Regions from separate parts of the Paenibacillus rhizoryzae genome, predicted to be linked through region 2. Evidence: riboswitches for the same ligand, from Rfam matches in the RefSeq annotation. Region 2 holds a riboswitch; each other region holds the start of a gene.
The links. A riboswitch is a leader RNA that binds a small molecule or an ion and turns the genes downstream of it on or off. The one in region 2 is predicted to bind cyclic di-AMP.
Positions count from the first base shown of each region.

Region 1 (4,670 bases), on a different contig from region 2:
AGGTACATCGTTACGCGAGACGTTGCGCTCCACCTCGAATGTGCCGCCAAGACGCGCCGTCAGCTCCTGCAGCTCTTCAATCCGCTCCTCTTCGCCCGGCATCGCTTCCGTTTGCACGTAATGGACATGCCAATCCGCTTTGAGCCGATGCGCAATTCGGAAACCGCGGCGAATGAGTCTCTCCGCTTTCTTGTTCACCGTGACTGCTACGAAGATCGACTCATGGCGACGCCATGGGCCGCGGAGCGAGCCGTTGCGTTCCCACGATTCCAGACGCTCATCGACATCGTCGGCGATTTCCCGCAGGGCAAGCTCGCGCAGCGCAATCAGGTTCCCTGTCTTAAAGAAACCGCAGAGGGCGTCCTCTACGTCATCATTTTTATAAATATGGCCTTCCCGCATCCGCTGCTGCAGCGTGTCAGGTGCCACATCAATCAGTTCAACCTCATCGGCAAGTCGCAGCATCATGTCCGGTACGGTTTCTTTCACAGCCGTCCCTGTAATCTGCTCCACCGCATCCTTCAAGCTTTCCAGATGGTGTACATTCATCGTAGCGATGACGGAAATGCCGGCATCCAAAATCTCCTGTACATCCTCGTACCGCCGTTTGTTACGGCAGCTCGGCGCGTTGGTATAAGCCAGCTCGTCAATCAGCACAACCTCCGGGTTGCGTGCGATAATGGCATCCACATCCATCTCCGAGTAAACCTTGCCGTCACATTCAATGGACTTACGAGGCACAACCTCAAGCCGTCCGGCCTGATCCTGCGTTTCCGCACGGTCATGCGTCTCCATGAGTCCAACTACAACGTCGATATCTTTGCGCAGCAAATCATTGCCCTCGCGAAGCATCATATAGGACTTACCCACTCCCGGCGCTGCGCCGACATAGACCTTGAATTTCCCGCGGCGAATCCGCTCGATCTTCTTCTCTACCTCTTGCGCGCTGAGCCTCCGGTATGGTTCGGCTGTCAGCTTCGGCGTCGCCCGTTTCGTTGGGAGCACTCGCTCGCCCTCATGATCGGCTCTGTCCGCCATGAAGAAAACGTCGATGTTGCGCATTTGTTTCAGCACGCTGCCCGCGATAGAGCCTTGTGCGATCTCCTGTGCACGCGTCTGCTTGGAATGCCCCATGACGATGCGGGTTGCATTGATCAGCATCGCGTATTTAATGAGCGCGCGCGGAATTTGTCTTCGATTGCTCACCGTAATTTCTCGGAAGCCCGCGTACACCTTCTCGGTCAGCTTCAGAATGGAGCGCTTGAAGTCATCCCGTTCCTTCGTAGGCTCCTGGCTCGAATCCACGAAGACGACAACCTCCAGGTCGCCGCTAAGACGCTTCGCGATTTGCTGGCCGCGCCGTATATAGATGGAACCATTCCAGTGATACTGCGCCGCTACCAGGATGCGTTCCGTCGCGCCGGACGGACCGATGAAGCCCTGCTCCTCGCGGTATTTCTCCAGCGACTCATTCACGCCCTCGGCCATCAGCCGCAGGGCAATCTCTCTGAGCTTGCCAAGGTTCCCGCGCTTGAGCAGCCCGGGATCTTTAATATTGTTTAAACGCCCTTCATTTAGGCGTGACAGAATCGTTTCCGGCGATGCATCGATAAGCCTTACCTCATCCGCCAATTCCAGCAGATCCGCGGATACTGTACATTCCGCCGAGATGCCTGTCAGCTTCTGCGCAAGCTCGGTTACCCCTTCGAGTTCGTATACATTCACGGTTGTGATGATACTGATACCGTGACTCAGAAGAAATTGGATGTCCTCCAGACGCGTCGGGAATTTCGCTTCCGGCCGGTTCTCGTGCGCCAGCCCGTCAACGAGCAGCACCTCCGGATTCCGTTCCAGAATCGCATCCAAATTAAGATCTTTCTTCTCCACGTCCCCCTTGTACCAATGAATGCTCGGGATCCGCTCCAAATCAGCAAGCTGCTCCACCGTTTCAGGCCGGCGCATCGTCGATACTGCGCAGATGACAACCTCAATGCCTTGCTGCTTAAGCGCTTGGCCTTCACGCAGCATATGATAGGTTTTGCCTGAGCCGCTCACGGCACCAACATAAATTTTAAGACGGCCGCGATGAATTTTGGAGATGGATAAGAGCATTTCTTCAGGGGTTTTGCGGCGGTAACCAGCCATGACAACTTCGCCTTCCTTTCTACACCTTTAAACTTACATAATCTTCGCAAACTTATTCTTCTTTGTGTCCACCTTTATTCTAATAAACAGCACAAAAAAGAAGCCTGCAGGAATTGCCTCTTTAACACAGAGGAACGCCTCTCGCGGCTTCTAGGCACAAGTTATCATCAAAGTGTCTATATGCACGAACAATCGTTGCCTCTCGTATACGCTTTCGAGGTTAGCTGACGGATTCGGGCGTGAGAGTCGCCCTACTTAAAGCATGGACCGAGCGGTCCGTTCTTCAAGATTCACCCCAGTTGAGTGGTTCCCCCGATTTCTAAACAGAAATTCAGCGCTATAGCAGAAGATTAAGCATGAATCGTATGTTACGCCTGCGCATGTCTTTTGTAAAGGAACGCCGCAAACGGTTTCGTTCTCATTTCCAGCCAACTGGCGCGAATATAACGCTTACAATGGAGTCGATCGCAAGCAGTCTCACTCTACCTCACTAATTTGCCGTTTCTCGCAAATAAGGCGAAATAGAACGGACTGCCGGCTTCTTCTCCTTAGTTATAACCGAAGCCCATCTCAATTAACCGCAATAATAGACCGATCAGGAAACCGCAAACGGCACCATTGACCCGAATCCATTGCAGGTCCTGCCCAACTTTATCTTCTATTAATTCCACCAGTTGATCATTGTCGAGGCGATCGAGGTTCTCCTTCACAAACGAGCCGATCTTCGTGTGATTCCGCTCAATGAGTCCGGCAACCTGCCCTTTCAGCCATTGCTCGGCATCCTGAACCAGTCCATGGTTGGCTTCCAGGCGATCAAGAAGCCCCTCCAGCATCGGCCATACCTTAGCTGCAAAATCCTCCGAGCGGAGGAATGTGATTCCCTTCTCGCGCAAAGATTCGAACATGCGCGTCATCTCGCCGTCCAGATCAAATGAAGCGAGAAGCTCATCGCGCAGCGCATTCAGCTGCCCTGTTTCGGCCAAACGGGTAATCAACATCTCGAGTCCTTGATGCAGATGCTTCATAATAACAGCGCGACGATCGGTGCCCTGAACCTTGAGCTCATGGATCTTCGTCAAAATAAAGGATTGCAGCATCGTGCCCAGCTTATCCTCATCCAAATAGCCGATGAACGCGTTGACCGCAAACTGCATCAGGCCGCCTAAATTCAGCCCTTTCACAAGCGTCATCGCCGCATTGCCCAGCTCGCGGCGCATCCCCTCCGTGCTCGCCCACTCTTCCGCGCGCTCCAGCAGCAAATCGAGCAGACGCTCATCTACGCCATTCTCTACCGCGTTACGCAGGAAGCCGCGAAGCGCCGCTTCCAGATCAATACGCTCCACCGCGGAGCGAATTTCCCCCGAGACAATAGGGACCAGCTTCTCCAGCTCTATCGTACGCAGCGCTCCCTCCAGGAGGTGAGGCAGACGCTCGCTGTGTACGGCTGAATGAGCCGCCTGCCGAAGGGCCGGCAGCAGCTGCTTTGCCAGCTCGATCTGACGCAGCTTCTCGATCATGCTATCCTTAGCAAGCAGCCGATCTTCTAGAACGCGTACGATGCCGTCCGACATCTTCTGGCGATTGCGAGGCAGCAGCGCCGTATGCGGAATCGGAATTCGCAGCGGATGGCGAAACAGCGCCGTCACGGCAAACCAGTCCGCGAGCCCCCCGATGACGCCGGCCTCGAAGCCGACATGCAGCAAGCTAAGCCCTGCCCCGCTGAACGGGATCGTGGCTGCGAAACCCGTTGCCATGATGCCCAGCGATATATTTGCTATATGTTTATTTTTTCTTGAATCGTTCGCCATGTTCTTCCTCCTACTAGTGCTTCTTTACACCATACCACTTCATACGAATCAGTTGCAAAAACAGTCGTGAAAACAACAAAAAAGAGACAAGACCCGGGGTCTGTCTCTTCTCCGCCAAAGCCGCTCTTGCGCTCGTCAGCTCTTCCAGCGCTCCAGCTTATGAATGCCGCGCGTAAAGAACCCTGTCGTAAACTTCGGAAAACCCATGTCGGCGAGTTTGCCCTTCACATGTGCCTTCATGCCGTCTGCCATAAGATCGGGCAAAGTGAATTTGCCATCAACGTAACAGTGGATGCAATACTTGAAGCTCTTCGCTCCGCTTCCTTCCGTGCCGTTCTTATCGCCTTTAGCTATAGGCATGCCGCAGCTTTGACAGTTCTTGTAGCTGACACTCACGTCGAACACTCCCCGAGGGTAATTTTGGATTTATTATATGCTTTTCTCGAAAGCTTGTACATGAACGAACGGAAATTAAACTTGAAAAATAAAGCAGCCTCCTCTACAATAAGAAAAGAAAACGAAAGTTAAAGCACTTTAACTTTGTTTGGGAATGAATTACTTCATCCTAGGTTTTGACCCTATATTTTTTTGAATAAAAGTATAACCGCTTTAACTTTTATCGACAGAGGAGAATGCATACGCATGAAGGTTAGTATTTTCGATGTCGCCAAGAAGTCGGGCCTCTCTGTCGTCACGGTATCCCGCGTGCTTAACGGT
Region 1 is NZ_JCAALT010000005.1:411,301-415,970, forward strand. Features, by position in the region: gene AC6ESO_RS17300 (histidine kinase) at 1-2,145, opposite strand, end outside; cyclic di-AMP (ydaO/yuaA leader) riboswitch at 2,340-2,492, opposite strand; gene AC6ESO_RS17305 (DUF445 domain-containing protein) at 2,694-3,953, opposite strand; gene AC6ESO_RS17310 (zinc ribbon domain-containing protein) at 4,089-4,349, opposite strand; gene AC6ESO_RS17315 (LacI family DNA-binding transcriptional regulator) at 4,596-4,670, shown strand, end outside.
Region 1: linked by a shared signal. The riboswitch ahead of AC6ESO_RS17300 (histidine kinase) and the one ahead of AC6ESO_RS24135 (NlpC/P60 family protein) in region 2 are both predicted to bind cyclic di-AMP.

Region 2 (4,670 bases):
GGTCAAGCTCCCTGAGGTGTTCGCGCGGATGGGCTATTCCGGCAACTTCATCATGGCCGGCCAATGGTTTCCGAAGCTGTGCGTTTACGAAACAGCAGGCACACGCGGCCGAGCAGCCGAGGGCTGGAACATTCATCAGTATCATGGAAACTCGGAGTTCTACAGCGACTTTGGTATCTACAGCGTGAAGATTAACGTCCCTGACAGCTATAAAGTAGCGGCAACGGGCTTCCAAACCAAACCTTCCGTCGTAGCGAATGGGCGCAAAACCTACCAATACTACGCCGATGATGTGCATGATTTCGGCTGGTCGGCCTCCCCGGATTTCGTCTATGCGGAGGAACCATTCTCCACGGACGGCGTTCCGGGCGTTCGGATCAAGCTCTACTTGGATCCCCTGCACGCGAAATTCAAGGACCGTTATATGCATGCAGCCAAATCCGCGCTCGCCAAATATGCCCAGTGGTACGGCGCTTACCCATATACCACGCTCTCTGTCGTAGTTCCGCCTAAAGGCGGCAACGGTGCGGGCGGAATGGAATATCCGACACTGATTACCGCATTCGCCGCAGACAATGATAACCCGGGCTACGATCTGGAGCGAACGGTCGTCCACGAGATCGGCCATCAATATTGGTACGGCATGGTCGCCTCCAATGAATTCGAAGAGGCATGGCTCGACGAAGGCTTCACCTCCTATGCCGAGGACAAAGTGATGGAAAGCGAATATGGCGTGGAGCCGAATTTGCCGGTGGAAGCAAGCTACATGACGAACCCGGCCCCGCTGAAGCAGCTGTCCTGGTCGTATCACAGCAACAATCACTACGCGGAAAATGTGTACATGCGCGCGAAGCTTGTGCTCTTCGGCATTGAGAAACAAGTCGGCGCGCAAACAATGCGTAAGATCATGCGGACTTATTTCCAAAAATATAAATTCAAGCATCCTTCCACCGCCGACTTCCAGCGCGTCGTAGAATCCGTAACGAAGACGAAGTGGAACGACTACTTCAGTCATTTCGTGTACGGCGATGAAATGTCCGACTACTCGGTCGCTTCCATTCATGTACGTCCGGTGAAACAAGGCAATGAGACACAGTATGAATCGGTTGTGCTCATTAAGAAGACAGGCGGCAGCTCCGGACCGGTGTCGGTGGTGTTCCATTTTGCCGACGGAACGCTGATGCCTAAAGTGTGGGATGGCCGAGAATCCCACATTCAATATAAAATCGTCCATTCCTCCAAGCTGCTATGGGCCGCCGTCGATCCGCACAACGACAACGTGCTCGACAACAAACATATCAACAACTTTATGAAAGCCGAGCTAGCTGAGAAATCACGCACGCGCTGGAGTGTCGGCGTCTCCAAGCTAATTGAAAGTATATTTGCATCCATTGCATGGTGACGAGCCTCGTACAAATTTTCTGGGAGGTGATGATAAATGAGAACGCACATGAAGCAAGGCTGGCGACTGACCGTTAAGCACTTCTACATTATCATTATGTTGTTTCTATATGAGCTGATATGGGGCTTCTTCCTCTATCGAACCATCGAAGGCATTACCGTGCCGCTTCTAAAAAGATTCCCGGACAGCATCGGCAGCAGCGGAACGGCCGTTCAGCTCTTCATGACGGAAGCGCAGTTCCAGCTCATCAAGACCGATCTGATCCGCCCATACATCTGGCTCTTCTGCGGGCTGCTGGCTGGGCGCATTGTGATCACCCCTTTCCTGAATGCAGGGCTGTTCCACTCTCTCCATCATGTGACGGACGCGAACGGAACAAAATTTCTAAAAGGCATTCGAGCGGCTTGGAAACCGGTAGCGCTGCTCTACTTGGTGGAGACGACGCTCACGCTCCTCCCGGCCATCTGGCTGCTGCCTCGGGCTTTAACAAAACTACTGGCAAGCAATTCACTGCTGGAGTTTGCGCAGCATGCAGGTCCGTGGGCGGGTGCCTGGCTCGCATGGGCGGTTCTGATCCACCTGCTCTTCCTCTCCATGCAGTTCGGAGCGGTCGCCGGAACCGGCACCCTCCGGTCCTTATGGACATGTATCGCGAACTTCCTGCCTTTCGCCGGCATTTCCCTTCTCATGTGGGCTATCGGAGCCGTACTTAGCATGACCATTGCCTCCGTCTCGCTGCTTTGGGCAGGTTTGCTGGCACTTATCCTGCATCAAGGCTACCAGTTAATCCGAACCATCATGAAGGTGTGGACGGTAGCCGCCCAGTACGACGCCTGGCAGTCGAAACAAGTCTAATCCGTGCGCAGAGGCCGCCCACCATGTCATGTTAATGGCAGTGGGACGGTCTCTTTTTCAACTAATAACTGGCATATAAAAGACAAACCCCTCGACAGAGCGGGTTTTTTTGACATGCGTCTTTATTCAAGATGAGACATGCTTTGCAGGGATGGGCTGCGCGTGAGCGCGGTGGTGAGCGAGACCCAAAACGGCTCAAACCAGCGCCCGCTATACGAAAGTGAGAGGTAAAAGGTTGCATTCTAATAATTTTAATTTGTGAACAAGTTGTGAACTAGGAAGGAGAAGGAAGAAAATGATCGAATAATTATGCCTAGAAATGAAAATTTTGCCGAATTCCCATCACGGGAAACGGGGGAACCATCTTGGGTGAATTGATCCCGACATCCGCAAAGCAAGCCGCGGAATGCCAGAGGTGATCATAGGGAGCCTTCAACCGAACCCCACAGCTAACCTCGTAGGCACTGGAAGGAGTTTCCCGTTTTGAAAAAGATTTCTGCACTTTTGATCGGACTGGCGATGCTTCTACTTTTTCAAACAGGAAGCGTTTTCGCGCAATCCAAAATGGATGGGGTCATCTCAGATCTGATCGGTACACCTTATGTGTACACCGGCACGACAACGAAAGGGTTTGACTGCTCCGGATTCACCATGTACGTGTTTAATAAACTCGGCGTGGATATCCCGCATGCATCCCGTTCGCAAGCACAGCTGGGCAAGAAAATCGCGAAAGCGGATTTGATTGCCGGCGACCTCGTATTTTTTAATACGACAGGCAAAGGAATCTCGCATGTTGGCGTCTATGTTGGAGAAGGCAAGTTTGCACATTCCTCCAGCAGCAAAGGTGTGACCATCAGCGCACTAAGTGATTCCTACTATTCCAAACGGTACGTTACAGCACGTCGCGTGATGAGCCCGGAAACGTATGAGAAATACGCGAACGAGCCTTCTGACGAAGCAGATGGCGGCGACGACGAGTAAGTTTGATTGCACCTGCCTAGGTGCCTGTGTGAGCACAAAAGAAGCCGCAGCTGTTCGTCCTTCGGGACAAGCATCTGCGGCTTCTTTTGTTTCGCTATGGGGCATATTCGGGATTACCGCCTTAAGTAGCGCACCCACCAGAACGTTCGGCCAACCTGAACATCGAGCTTGCTGCCAAGCGGCGCAAACAGATCATGCAGCTCGATTGGCGTCGCGCAGCCTTCGCTCCGGCGGTCGGCCATGACGACGATCGCGCCTGAGGCAAGCCGCTCATGCCAGGCTTCGAGGAAATTTTGACGCTCACCTGCCGGCAGCTCACCGAGGCAGAAGCAAGCAAGCCCCGCATCGAACGTATCGGCCACTGCCTTGAGCTCCTCTTGACGAACCGCCTTCGTCACCGGCGTTGTCAGACGCGGCGTTCTCGGACCGGTCACCCGCAGCACACGCCGTCCCGCCAACGTATCGGTTAACCCCACCTCTAGCTTCTTCCACTCTGCTCGCCGATTCTCTAAGCTGTCCCGCCATCCTGCCATGCCGGATTCCTCCTGTATGGGTTCTTTTTTTTAAGTTTATGTAACGAAGCTGAACAAATGACCGATTTTTGCAGCCGAAACCGACGAGGACTGTCTAAAGAGGAATCGATTGACTCATGATGAATAGTAGGATGATAGAGAAGGAGTAGTGCGAGGGTGAGACGGCTAGTGCCCAGAAGGCGTTGGTGCGACGACTAGTGCCGAGTAGGGCGTTTTCATTGCGGTGGAGCGGCTGTGCGCTGAGATGGCGTTCCGGGACGTGGGAAGCGGCTGGCGCTGTCCGTTTTGCTGTGACTGCACGCTAACGAACCATGGAGGCCTTATTTTAAGGAAAATCGCCACTTTTCGATTCTAACGAATCCTAGTGGCCTTATTTAGGTGAATTCGGATGGAAAAGGGATATTTCTGGCCAAATAAGGCCCGTAGGATTCGTTAGAATTTCAAATGGAGCTAATTTGCTGAAATAAGACCTGTGGGGTTCGTTAGAATTTCGGCTCGAGTTATATTGATCAAGGGCTCTGAGGTGCGTTGAAATTTCAAATCGAGTTACTTTAATGAAATAAGATAAGAACTACGGACTGCGTTACAGCGAATATTACGGCTGTCGAAGTCCTCTGGAGATGGAATTATACGTTCTGAGTTCTCATAGAAAAGGAGGTTTCGCTATGTCACTCTTTTCTCCCGCACTCGCGGGATTTCATAAGACGCTGGCCGGTTGGTTTGGGCATACGTTCGGCGAGCCTACGCCTGTCCAGCTGGAAGCATGGGCCGCCATTGCGGAAGGCCGTCATACGCTGATTGCCGCGCCAACCGGCTCAGGCAAAACACTGGCGGCGCTGCTGCCCTGTTTGAATCGGCTTGCTCAGCGCAAGCTGGCTGCTGCCGCACGGGGCAAAGCC
Region 2 is NZ_JCAALT010000009.1:33,915-38,584, forward strand. Features, by position in the region: gene AC6ESO_RS24125 (M1 family aminopeptidase) at 1-1,402, shown strand, start outside; gene AC6ESO_RS24130 (hypothetical protein) at 1,439-2,257, shown strand; cyclic di-AMP (ydaO/yuaA leader) riboswitch at 2,577-2,736, shown strand; gene AC6ESO_RS24135 (NlpC/P60 family protein) at 2,741-3,238, shown strand; gene AC6ESO_RS24140 (hypothetical protein) at 3,352-3,771, opposite strand; gene AC6ESO_RS24145 (DEAD/DEAH box helicase) at 4,437-4,670, shown strand, end outside.

Region 3 (4,670 bases), on a different contig from region 2:
TTTGATCATAATTCGCCAACTTACGGCTCGCCGTTCGATATGATGCGTGCTTATGGCGTTTCTTATTCTTATGCAGGTGAGAATATCGCGAAGGGGCAGCGTACGCCGGCAGAAGTCATGCAGGCATGGATGAACAGCCCGGGCCATAAAGCGAACATCCTCAGCAAGAACTTCAACAAAATCGGCGTGGCGTATTATAACGGCGAATGGGTACAAGAATTTACGTCCTAATATTATTATTTAGCAGTATAGCTAAGAGCAGCCGATCATCGGCTGCTCTTTTTTTGCATTAAAGTTGACGTTAGTGTAACCATCGGTTATTCTGTGACCAATGGTTATTAAACTAATCGAAACTAGAACTTGAGGTGTTCCTCCTATGACTACAAGAAGACAACAATTAACGGAAGAGATGAAAGCCGCGATTCGTGCGTCAGCGGCCGCTTTATTCGCAGAGAAGGGCTATTCCGCTGTCACGATGCGCGAAATAGCCAAAGCGGCAGGCTGCTCGCATACCGCCATTTATTTATATTTCAAGAATAAAGAAGAGCTGCTGCAGCAGATTGCGATTCCTTCGCTGCTCACGCTCGAACAGAAGCTGCTGGATGAAATCGGGAAACCGGGCATAGCAGCCTTAGATAAACTGCTCGCCGTATGCAGCGAATATATTTTATTCAGCCTGACGAGCGGCAGTCTGCAGACGGTCCTGTTTATGTCCGCCTCGGTACGTGTAGATGAACCGCAGCCCGAGCTTGAAGTTAACGTCATTCGCAACCGGCTGTTCGCGCACATTATGAAGGTGCTGCATATTACGGTCTCTGAAGGGTCTGAGGAGCCGAAGCAAGAGGCTGCATTGAACAATGGACGGATCTTGTTTTATTATCTGCAGGGCTTTATAAGCACGTACAGCAACCATTCAGAACCTACAGATCAGCTCCTTGAGCGGACGCTGCCGATATTTAAGCAGGGAATACAAACACTGATTCGCGGAATGAAACAACATTAAAACTTTCTCACTGTGCAGGGTTTGCAAGAATTAGGGGCGAAATCCTTATGTAGACTTCATCACCCGGAGGGTATGAGACATGAGGCGTAAAGCCGTATATTGTAACAAGCCGCTTGCTGTGAAAGTGAAGCGTAAGCTCGGTAAAAGCAATCCATGTGTGGACGATATCGATGCCAGATCGGACATGCACAATTACCAACGATTGATCAAATATTTGCCGGAGCCGATTTTTGTGCATGACGGAAACGATATTCTATTCGCCAATCAAGCAGGTCTTAAACTGCTGAATATATCGGAAAGCGATTTCTCCACCGGACAAATGAGCTTTCGTTACATACATCCCGATTACAGGGAGCGGTCCGCAGCGCGTGTGAAGGCGATTATGGAAACGGATGAGCCCAACGAGTTCTTGGAATGCCAGCTGATTGCGGAGGGCGGCGAGATTATCGACGTCGAGGTGTCCAGCACGCGTATTCGCAATTACTTGGATAAGGGCACTGTCGTGCAAAGCGTGTTCCGCGATATGCGTGAACGGAAGAAGGAAGAGGAAGCGCTGATTCAGTCGGAGAAGCTGTCGGTGGCCGGTCAAATGGCCGCGGGTATCGCACACGAAATTCGCAATCCGCTAACGTCGCTGATCGGCTTCTCGAAGTTTCTGAAGACGAAGATCGACCAGTATCATGAATACTTCGATATTATGCTGGTTGAACTGGACCGGATCAACTCCATCGTGCAGGAATTCATGGCGCTTGCCAAGCCGCAGGCGAACCAGTTCCGAAAGCACGACTTGGTCAAAATCATTCAAAGCGTGCTGACGCTGCTTGAAACACAGGCGATTCTGCGCGATGTACAGATCGTCTCGCGTGCGGACGCCACTTCAGCGGAGCTGCTCTGCGACGAGAATCAGCTGAAGCAGGTGTTCGTCAATGTGCTCAAGAATGCGATCGAGGCCATGCCAAGCGGCGGTGTGATTACGATCGATATGAAGCTGCATCAGCAATGCGAGCTGATCGTCGAAATCATCGACCAGGGGATCGGCATTCCGCAGGATCAGCTGCCTAAACTAGGCGGGCCGTTCTTTACTACGAAAGACAGCGGAACGGGTCTGGGACTCATGATCTGTTATCGGATCATCGAAGGCCATCATGGACGGATGGACATTACAAGCATTCCTCAGAAGGGGACTACGGTGAGCATCTTTCTTCCGCGAAATGTCTAGAAAGTGGTAATTTTGAAAGCTGTTCCTGTATTTACCGGTAGGATTCGCCTTGCCGGATATGGTATTCTATTACGCGAGCCGAAACGTAACGTACGGGGGATCTTTTAGGGAGTGGCATCACTGCCCTCCGGCCTGACATTCCGCTGGATTGGAATGCAGTGCTGAACGCGCATCTGGCGCTGGGGTGAATCGCTTATTTCACGAAGCGTAGGGTTGAACTCCTCAATCCGAATCCGACAACTAACCTCGCAGGCCGCATGCGATAAGGAAGATTATGACACGCTGTTAAGCTGTGTGTCCTTCATCGCGATGACGGAATAAATCCGCACATGCAGTTCCGTGGATGATAGCCGTAAATCAAAAGGAGGCAATACAACTTGATGAAACAAGTATGGAAGAAAAGCGTTGTAATCGCAGCGCTCAGCTTTGCTGTTCTCACACACTCAGCAAGCGCAGCATCGACGTACAGTGCGAAAGACGGCGACACGTTCTGGGAGCTTTCCAAGCAATTCGGTATTTCCTTGCAGCAAATGCTGAAAGCTAATCCGATGATTGATCCCAACAACATCTATGCAGGGCTTAGCATCGTTATTCCGACTTCGCAAGTTGTGAAGACGACTTCTGCGAAGGCAGCACCGATTGAGAAGGCAGCGAAAGCGAAAGCTGCACCTAAGGCGAAAGCAGCTCCGAAAGCTAAGGCTGCGCCGAAAGCGAAAGCCGCTCCGAAAGCTGTGAAAGCAGCGTCTAAAGCAGCGGTAGGCAAATCGATGAAAATGACTTCTCTGGATAGAGAAGATGAAATCATCACGATCGGCAACAGCAATTATAACTATTCGGAAGTTGTACAAGCGAAAGCAAGCGCGTATACAGCAGCTGCATCGGAGAACGGCTCATGGGGCGCGGTAGACTACTTCGGTAACCCGCTTAAGCTTGGAACAATTGCAGTTGACCCGAACGTTATCCCGCTTGGCAGCAAGGTCTATGTTACAGGCTATGACCATGGCGGACTTCCGGCCGGCGGCATGATGGCTATTGCGGCAGATGCTGGCAGTGCCATCAAAGGCGATCGTATTGATATTTTCGTACCGCAATCGCAACAGCAAGCCAGCACATTTGGCTTTCAATACGTGAAAGTATTCATTCTTGAATAGCATATAGTGAAACAAAACGGCAGCCCGGTGGGGCTGCCGTTTTGTTATTATCTAGACCGGGCACCGCGAGCTTCAGGTTTATTCAGCAGCTCAGGCAGCGTTACGATCTGGTACCCTTTGCTGTGCAGCAGCCGGATGAGCCTTGGGAGTGCAGCGATTGTGCCCGATAAATCCTGGCCTTCCCCGCCGCCGGCATGCTGCAATATAATCGATCCGGGCTGCAGGGTTCGTTTGATATTGATAAGGATGCTGTTGCTGTCGAGACTTTTCCAGTCGACGGAATCCACATCCCAATTGACGACAATGTAGCCTCTGCGGCGCAGCCAGTCGACCTGCTGCGGAGTAATCTCGCCGTAGGGCGGCCGTATGAATTTGGGACTGTATCCGGCAAGGGGACGCAGGATCCCATCGGTTTGCCAAATTTGCTGCTCGAAGGCATAACGGGAAATGCGCGAGAACACCGCATGATCATACGAATGATTGCCTATAATATGGCCTTCTTTACGCATGCGCCGTACAAGAGCCGGGTGTTTCGCCGCGCGGTTGCCGACGACAAAGAAGGTGGCTCTTACTTTATAACGGGCAAGAATTTCCAGTACCTGTGGCGTGTAACGCGGATCAGGCACGTCATCGAAAGTCAGTGCTACACGGCGTGATCCTCGCGGTCCCCAGACAACGAAAGAACCGGGAAATTGCTGCTGAAGCTTTACCCATGACATGGCGCTGCTGCGCTTCTTCCTGCGTCTCTGCTCGCTGTTGAAAGAAGGCTCTGCGTGTTTGGTACCGGCAGTGATCCCGTGTCCTTCATGTTCAGCTGCAGGCAAGGGGTCACTGACGCCGCTGACGCGAGATAAATCGGCAGAAGAGGAGTTGGCATCGTCAGCGAGCGACGAGGAGCCTACTAATGCGGTCCAGGCAAGCAGCAGCACTAACACCCGCTTTGTTACAGGCATCCCGAACATGTTCTTCGTCCCTCCGCTCCAAGCGAAAATGTACTTCTATTACCGTACAGTAACCTGTCGCTCTCATTTTGCCCTGCCATCCTTTGATCATGCATGAAAGATCCCTCTTTACATGGTTAGTCCCGAACACGTAACATGTAAGGGAATAAGTTGAAAAGGGGATAGAACATGCCAGCCATTGATATGCCGTTACATGAATTGAAAACGTATTCAGGAATCAATCCAAAACCTGCTGACTTCGATGCATACTGGGATCGCGCTTTAGCGGAGATGCACGAGACCGATGCTTCCGTAGAACTTATTCCAAGTGCTTTCCAAACGCCGCAGGCGGAATG
Region 3 is NZ_JCAALT010000002.1:281,956-286,625, reverse strand. Features, by position in the region: gene AC6ESO_RS06635 (CAP domain-containing protein) at 1-231, shown strand, start outside; gene AC6ESO_RS06630 (TetR/AcrR family transcriptional regulator) at 377-1,003, shown strand; gene AC6ESO_RS06625 (ATP-binding protein) at 1,083-2,222, shown strand; cyclic di-AMP (ydaO/yuaA leader) riboswitch at 2,289-2,493, shown strand; gene AC6ESO_RS06620 (3D domain-containing protein) at 2,603-3,373, shown strand; gene AC6ESO_RS06615 (polysaccharide deacetylase family protein) at 3,421-4,335, opposite strand; gene AC6ESO_RS06610 (alpha/beta fold hydrolase) at 4,504-4,670, shown strand, end outside.
Region 3: linked by a shared signal. The riboswitch ahead of AC6ESO_RS06620 (3D domain-containing protein) and the one ahead of AC6ESO_RS24135 (NlpC/P60 family protein) in region 2 are both predicted to bind cyclic di-AMP.

Region 4 (4,670 bases), on a different contig from region 2:
GTGATGTGATAATCGTCCCTATGTGCCCATTTGCGGAAGGGAAGCTGTGACTTGATGTCTTCGCACATGATGGAAATAGACTGCTTGATGGCATCTGGAACGGAGACAGCGGCGAACAAGCGGACGGTCTGCTCCGTCGTGACTGGCGTATTCATCAGTTTATATCAACCTCTCTAGTGCATGGTGCTAGCGATCTTCAATGATATAGCCTTGCCCTAATTCGATCTCCATAAACCCAGCCATGCGCCGATTTTGATAGGGAAGCGGCTCGTTGCTTCCCACGAGAATGTAATTCCTTCGATCGGATGCACTTTCAGCTGGCAAGGCAAAAGCTTGCACAGAGCGATACACTTCCTGCAGCGTCGTATAGATGGCGTTTATATGAGCATCATTTTCGCGTTTACCCATCAGATTGATGAGGATCGCGCCGTTCTCGTCCAGCTTGGCGGCAGCGAGCTCGAAGAAGCCCTGCGAAGTTAAATGCCGAGGTGTGCCCTTATCGGAGAAGGCATCAAGCACGATGAAATCAAGCGCATACGCATCCTCGTCAGCAAGAAACTCGCGGCCATCGCCAACCACCACATTATCGTCACTATAGCCAAAATACTCCTTGCTTAACGCTACCACATGCTCGTCCAGCTCTGCAACTTTAAAGCGCTTCCCCGGGCAATTCCGCGCAATCGTCCCGATGCCATGTCCGATAACGAACACACGCTGGAAGGAAGGATTACTACTGTTCATGAGGTGAATCATTGCCTGCGGGTATTCAAACAAGATACGTTCCGGCTGGTCCAAATCCATAGCGCCTTGCATGGCGCTGTTCGAGAACTGAAGGATGCGGAATCGCCCGCGCTCCTCTCCATACTCACTCGTATCGTAAACGGTTATTTCCTGCTGTCCGCTGCTTTCCCGGTGCAAAATCTGCACAATGAACCAATCTCCTTCGCCTTAGCCGGCCAGCCTTCTCCGCTATGATTACCAGCGTACCGCATCCCCGAGGAACATTCAATTGTTAATGCTTCACCATAGAAAATGCGAAAAATTGGAGCATTCTGACGGAAATCTATTGAAATTGAGTGTCTCCATTGAAAGACATCGCTTTCATAAACGGATAACGTCCGAATAGGAGAATATGGTCACATAATCAGATTTTACAATCTCGTGTAACAGGAATAAGATTTGATTCAACAACATCAAATCTTGCTTTAAACGCTGAGTCCTCGCAAGAGGAACGGGGGAACCAATTAGGAGCCGACGCATGCCAGAGCGGCTCCTTGGGGTGAATCCATAACAGGTGTTATTTGTTAAGGTAGGGTACTCTCAAGCCCGAATCCGACAGCTAACCTCGTAAGCGTATGAGAGAGAACCCCCTTCAATCGAGCTTGCAACAGCTTGTTTCTTTACGCTGTTTAAGAGGCCCGGGAGCAGAGTTTCTCTGCTCCCGGGCCTCTTTGCGTTTTCTATCATCTGCCGACAAACAATCAGGAGAGTGAGTAGTATGAAAGATTGCAAGATTAAAGCGATTGAGCTGTTTCAATTTGACGGTGAGCTCACCGATGAAAGGCTGCCCGGACATAGTGAAGACTGTATTTGCGGTTTGCTTGCGATTACCACGAATGACGGCGGAAGTGGGTTCATTGAATTCCAGCTGCACGGCTGTAACCTGAAGGGGGACATCGTGCAGTGGACGGCCATCTACCAGCGAATCAAGGGTCTGACACTAGAAGAAAGTTTGGATTATATCCATCAGAAGGAAGAATCGTGGGGAACGGAACGCGCACATTTAATGGAATCCGCATTAACAAGCTTGGCTGAGCAGCTCGATTATACAGCTAAAGGTATCACGGGCCGAAGCTGCGCATTATGGAATCGCGCGTATTTATTCGACCATTCGCAGGCCTATGTCTCATTCTAAACATCGATAACGGCGATTTTTATACTTTTTTTACACCTGGCAGCAGGTTTCTTTACCCCCTTTTTACAGCAACCCGTATTAAGATTTCACTATACCAACGAGGGGAAATGATGAGTATCCAAACAAACTTCAGGCACCCATTAATTCAAGCATAGTTTCAATCCAACAGGGGAAAATATTCTCAATTCATTACTGCAGTAACAGGGAGGTAGTAAAGAGACATGATGAATGATTTTACAATGGTCGTATTGTTTGTTGCTGCATTTGCTATATTTTGGGGATTTCTTAAGTTTTGTGAGAAAGCCTAGGGAGGTAACGCTATGATTATCGTCGGTATTATTGCAGCTGTTCTAATCTTGTACCTTGGCTTTGTATTAGTAAAACCCGAAAAATTCTAAATGGTAAGGGCGGAGGATTCATAACATGAGTATGGGGTTCATACAAGTTGCCATAACGCTTATCATCTTAATGTTGTTGGTTAAGCCGGTAGGCAGTTATTTAGTAAAAGTCTTTCAACGAGAAAAAACGGGGCTCGATCGTGTGTTCGGTCCTTTCGAACGCATGCTGTATCGCTTGATGGGCGTACGCGAAGATGAAGCAATGGGATGGAAAAAGTATATAGCAGCCGTCCTGCTTAGCAACTTCGTCATGATGATTCTTCTGTATCTTGTCCTGCGGTTTCAAAGCTTCCTGCCGCTCAATCCGGACGGGATCGGCAATATGCCGGCAGCGCAGGCATTTAATACAGCCGTATCGTTTATTACGAATACAAACTGGCAGTCGTACTCAGGTGAGAATGGACTTTCTTACTTGTCTCAATTGCTTGCCATCACGTTTCCAATGTTCACGTCGGCGGCAACCGGCTTTGCTATAGCGATTGCGTTCATACGTGGACTCATCGGCCGTCAAGATAATCTCGGTAACTTCTACGTGGATATGGTTCGCGGAATTACGCGAGTATTCTTGCCGCTCAGCTTCTTGGTCGCTTTGTTCTTCGTATTCCAAGGCATTCCGCAAACGTTCCAGGGTGCTATAGATGCGACCACGCTTGAAGGGGCTCAGCAGACGATAACCAGAGGTCTTGTAGCGACACTTGAATCCATTAAACACGTGGGTACAAACGGCGGTGGATGGTTCGGTACGAACTCTGCGCATCCGTTCGAGAATCCAACACCGCTCACAAACATGGTTGAAATTATATGCATGATGCTGCTTCCTACCGCGCTCGTGTATGCTTTCGGTCTGATGATTAAGAACAAGAAGCAGGGCTGGGCTGTATTTGGAGCTATGGGACTCATCTTCTTGGTTATGCTTACAGTCGTTTTTGTATCGGAATACAGAGGCGTTCCCGCTCTTGATGCGGCAGGCCTTCACGGAAATATGGAGGGCAAGGAAGTAAGGTTTGGCGAATCGCAGTCCGCATTGTTTACAGCGGTGACAACGGCAGCTACTACGGGGTCTGTAAACAATATGCACGAATCGTTAACACCGATGGGCGGCTTTGTTGCGTTGTCCGAAATGATGCTGAATAACGTATTCGGCGGTAAAGGCGTCGGGCTCCTCAATGGGTTACTGTATCTCATTTTATCGGTATTCATTTGCGGTCTGATGGTTGGACGCACGCCGGAATTCCTCGGTAAGAAAATTGAAGGAAAAGAAGTGAAGCTTGCTGCAATTGCGCTTCTCATTCATCCTTTGCTCATTCTGGCACCGACCGCGATTGCACTTGCAACGCCGGTGGCTACCGCGTCCATAGCAAACGCAGGGACGCACGGATTATCTGAAGTGCTTTATGCCTTCACGTCCGGTGCGGCAAACAATGGTTCCGCATTTGGCGGACTGACCGCGAATACCGACTTCTATAATATCGGGATTGGTCTGGTCATGTTGTTTGGCCGTTATATTTCCATCATTGCCATGCTTGCGATTGCGGGGTCTCTTGCGGTTAAACGAGTTGTACCGGTATCGACTGGAACGCTGCGCACGAATACACCATTGTTCACGGGAATTCTCATCATGATCATTCTCGTGATCGGAGCGCTCACGTTCTTCCCTGGACTTGCACTGGGGCCAATTGCTGAACATCTGGCCATGCCGCAATAAACTTAAGGAGAGATAAACGATGGCTGCTGCACGCAGAAAAACAATAACAAAGGAAATTGCATCGCAGGCGATACTCGATGCCTTTAAGAAACTGAATCCGGCGGTCATGATCAAGAACCCGGTTATGTTTATCGTTGAAGTAGGTACGGTTATTACGTTGCTGCTATCCATACAGCCTGATCTGTTTGGCGCGGATACAGTAGGCCGAGGCTATAATGTGACCGTATTTTTCATTCTGCTCTTTACCGTCTTGTTCGGCAATTTCGCTGAAGCATTAGCAGAAGGCCGAGGCAAGGCGCAGGCGGATACCCTTCGGAAAACGAAGTCCGAAACGATGGCGAAGCTTGTTCAGCGGGATGGCTCTTTCAAGCAGGTTCCTTCCACGCAGCTGAAGAAAGGCGACATTGTCCGCGTGGAAGCCGGCGAGCTTATTCCGACAGACGGTGAGATTATCGAGGGTCTGGCATCCATCGATGAATCGGCGATCACAGGTGAATCAGCACCTGTGATCAAGGAAGCCGGCGGCGATTTCTCCTCGGTTACAGGGGGGACGCGAGTTGCTTCCGACTATATTATTGTGAAAGTCATGACAGATCCGGGTGAATCCTTCCTGGATCGCATGATATCGCTCGTAGAAGGCGCCAAGCGGCAA
Region 4 is NZ_JCAALT010000020.1:30,531-35,200, reverse strand. Features, by position in the region: gene thpR (RNA 2',3'-cyclic phosphodiesterase) at 1-155, opposite strand, end outside; gene AC6ESO_RS29980 (spermidine synthase) at 187-927, opposite strand; cyclic di-AMP (ydaO/yuaA leader) riboswitch at 1,201-1,369, shown strand; gene AC6ESO_RS29975 (hypothetical protein) at 1,499-1,915, shown strand; gene AC6ESO_RS29970 (potassium-transporting ATPase subunit F) at 2,236-2,313, shown strand; gene kdpA (potassium-transporting ATPase subunit KdpA) at 2,345-4,018, shown strand; gene kdpB (potassium-transporting ATPase subunit KdpB) at 4,038-4,670, shown strand, end outside.
Region 4: linked by a shared signal. The riboswitch ahead of AC6ESO_RS29975 (hypothetical protein) and the one ahead of AC6ESO_RS24135 (NlpC/P60 family protein) in region 2 are both predicted to bind cyclic di-AMP.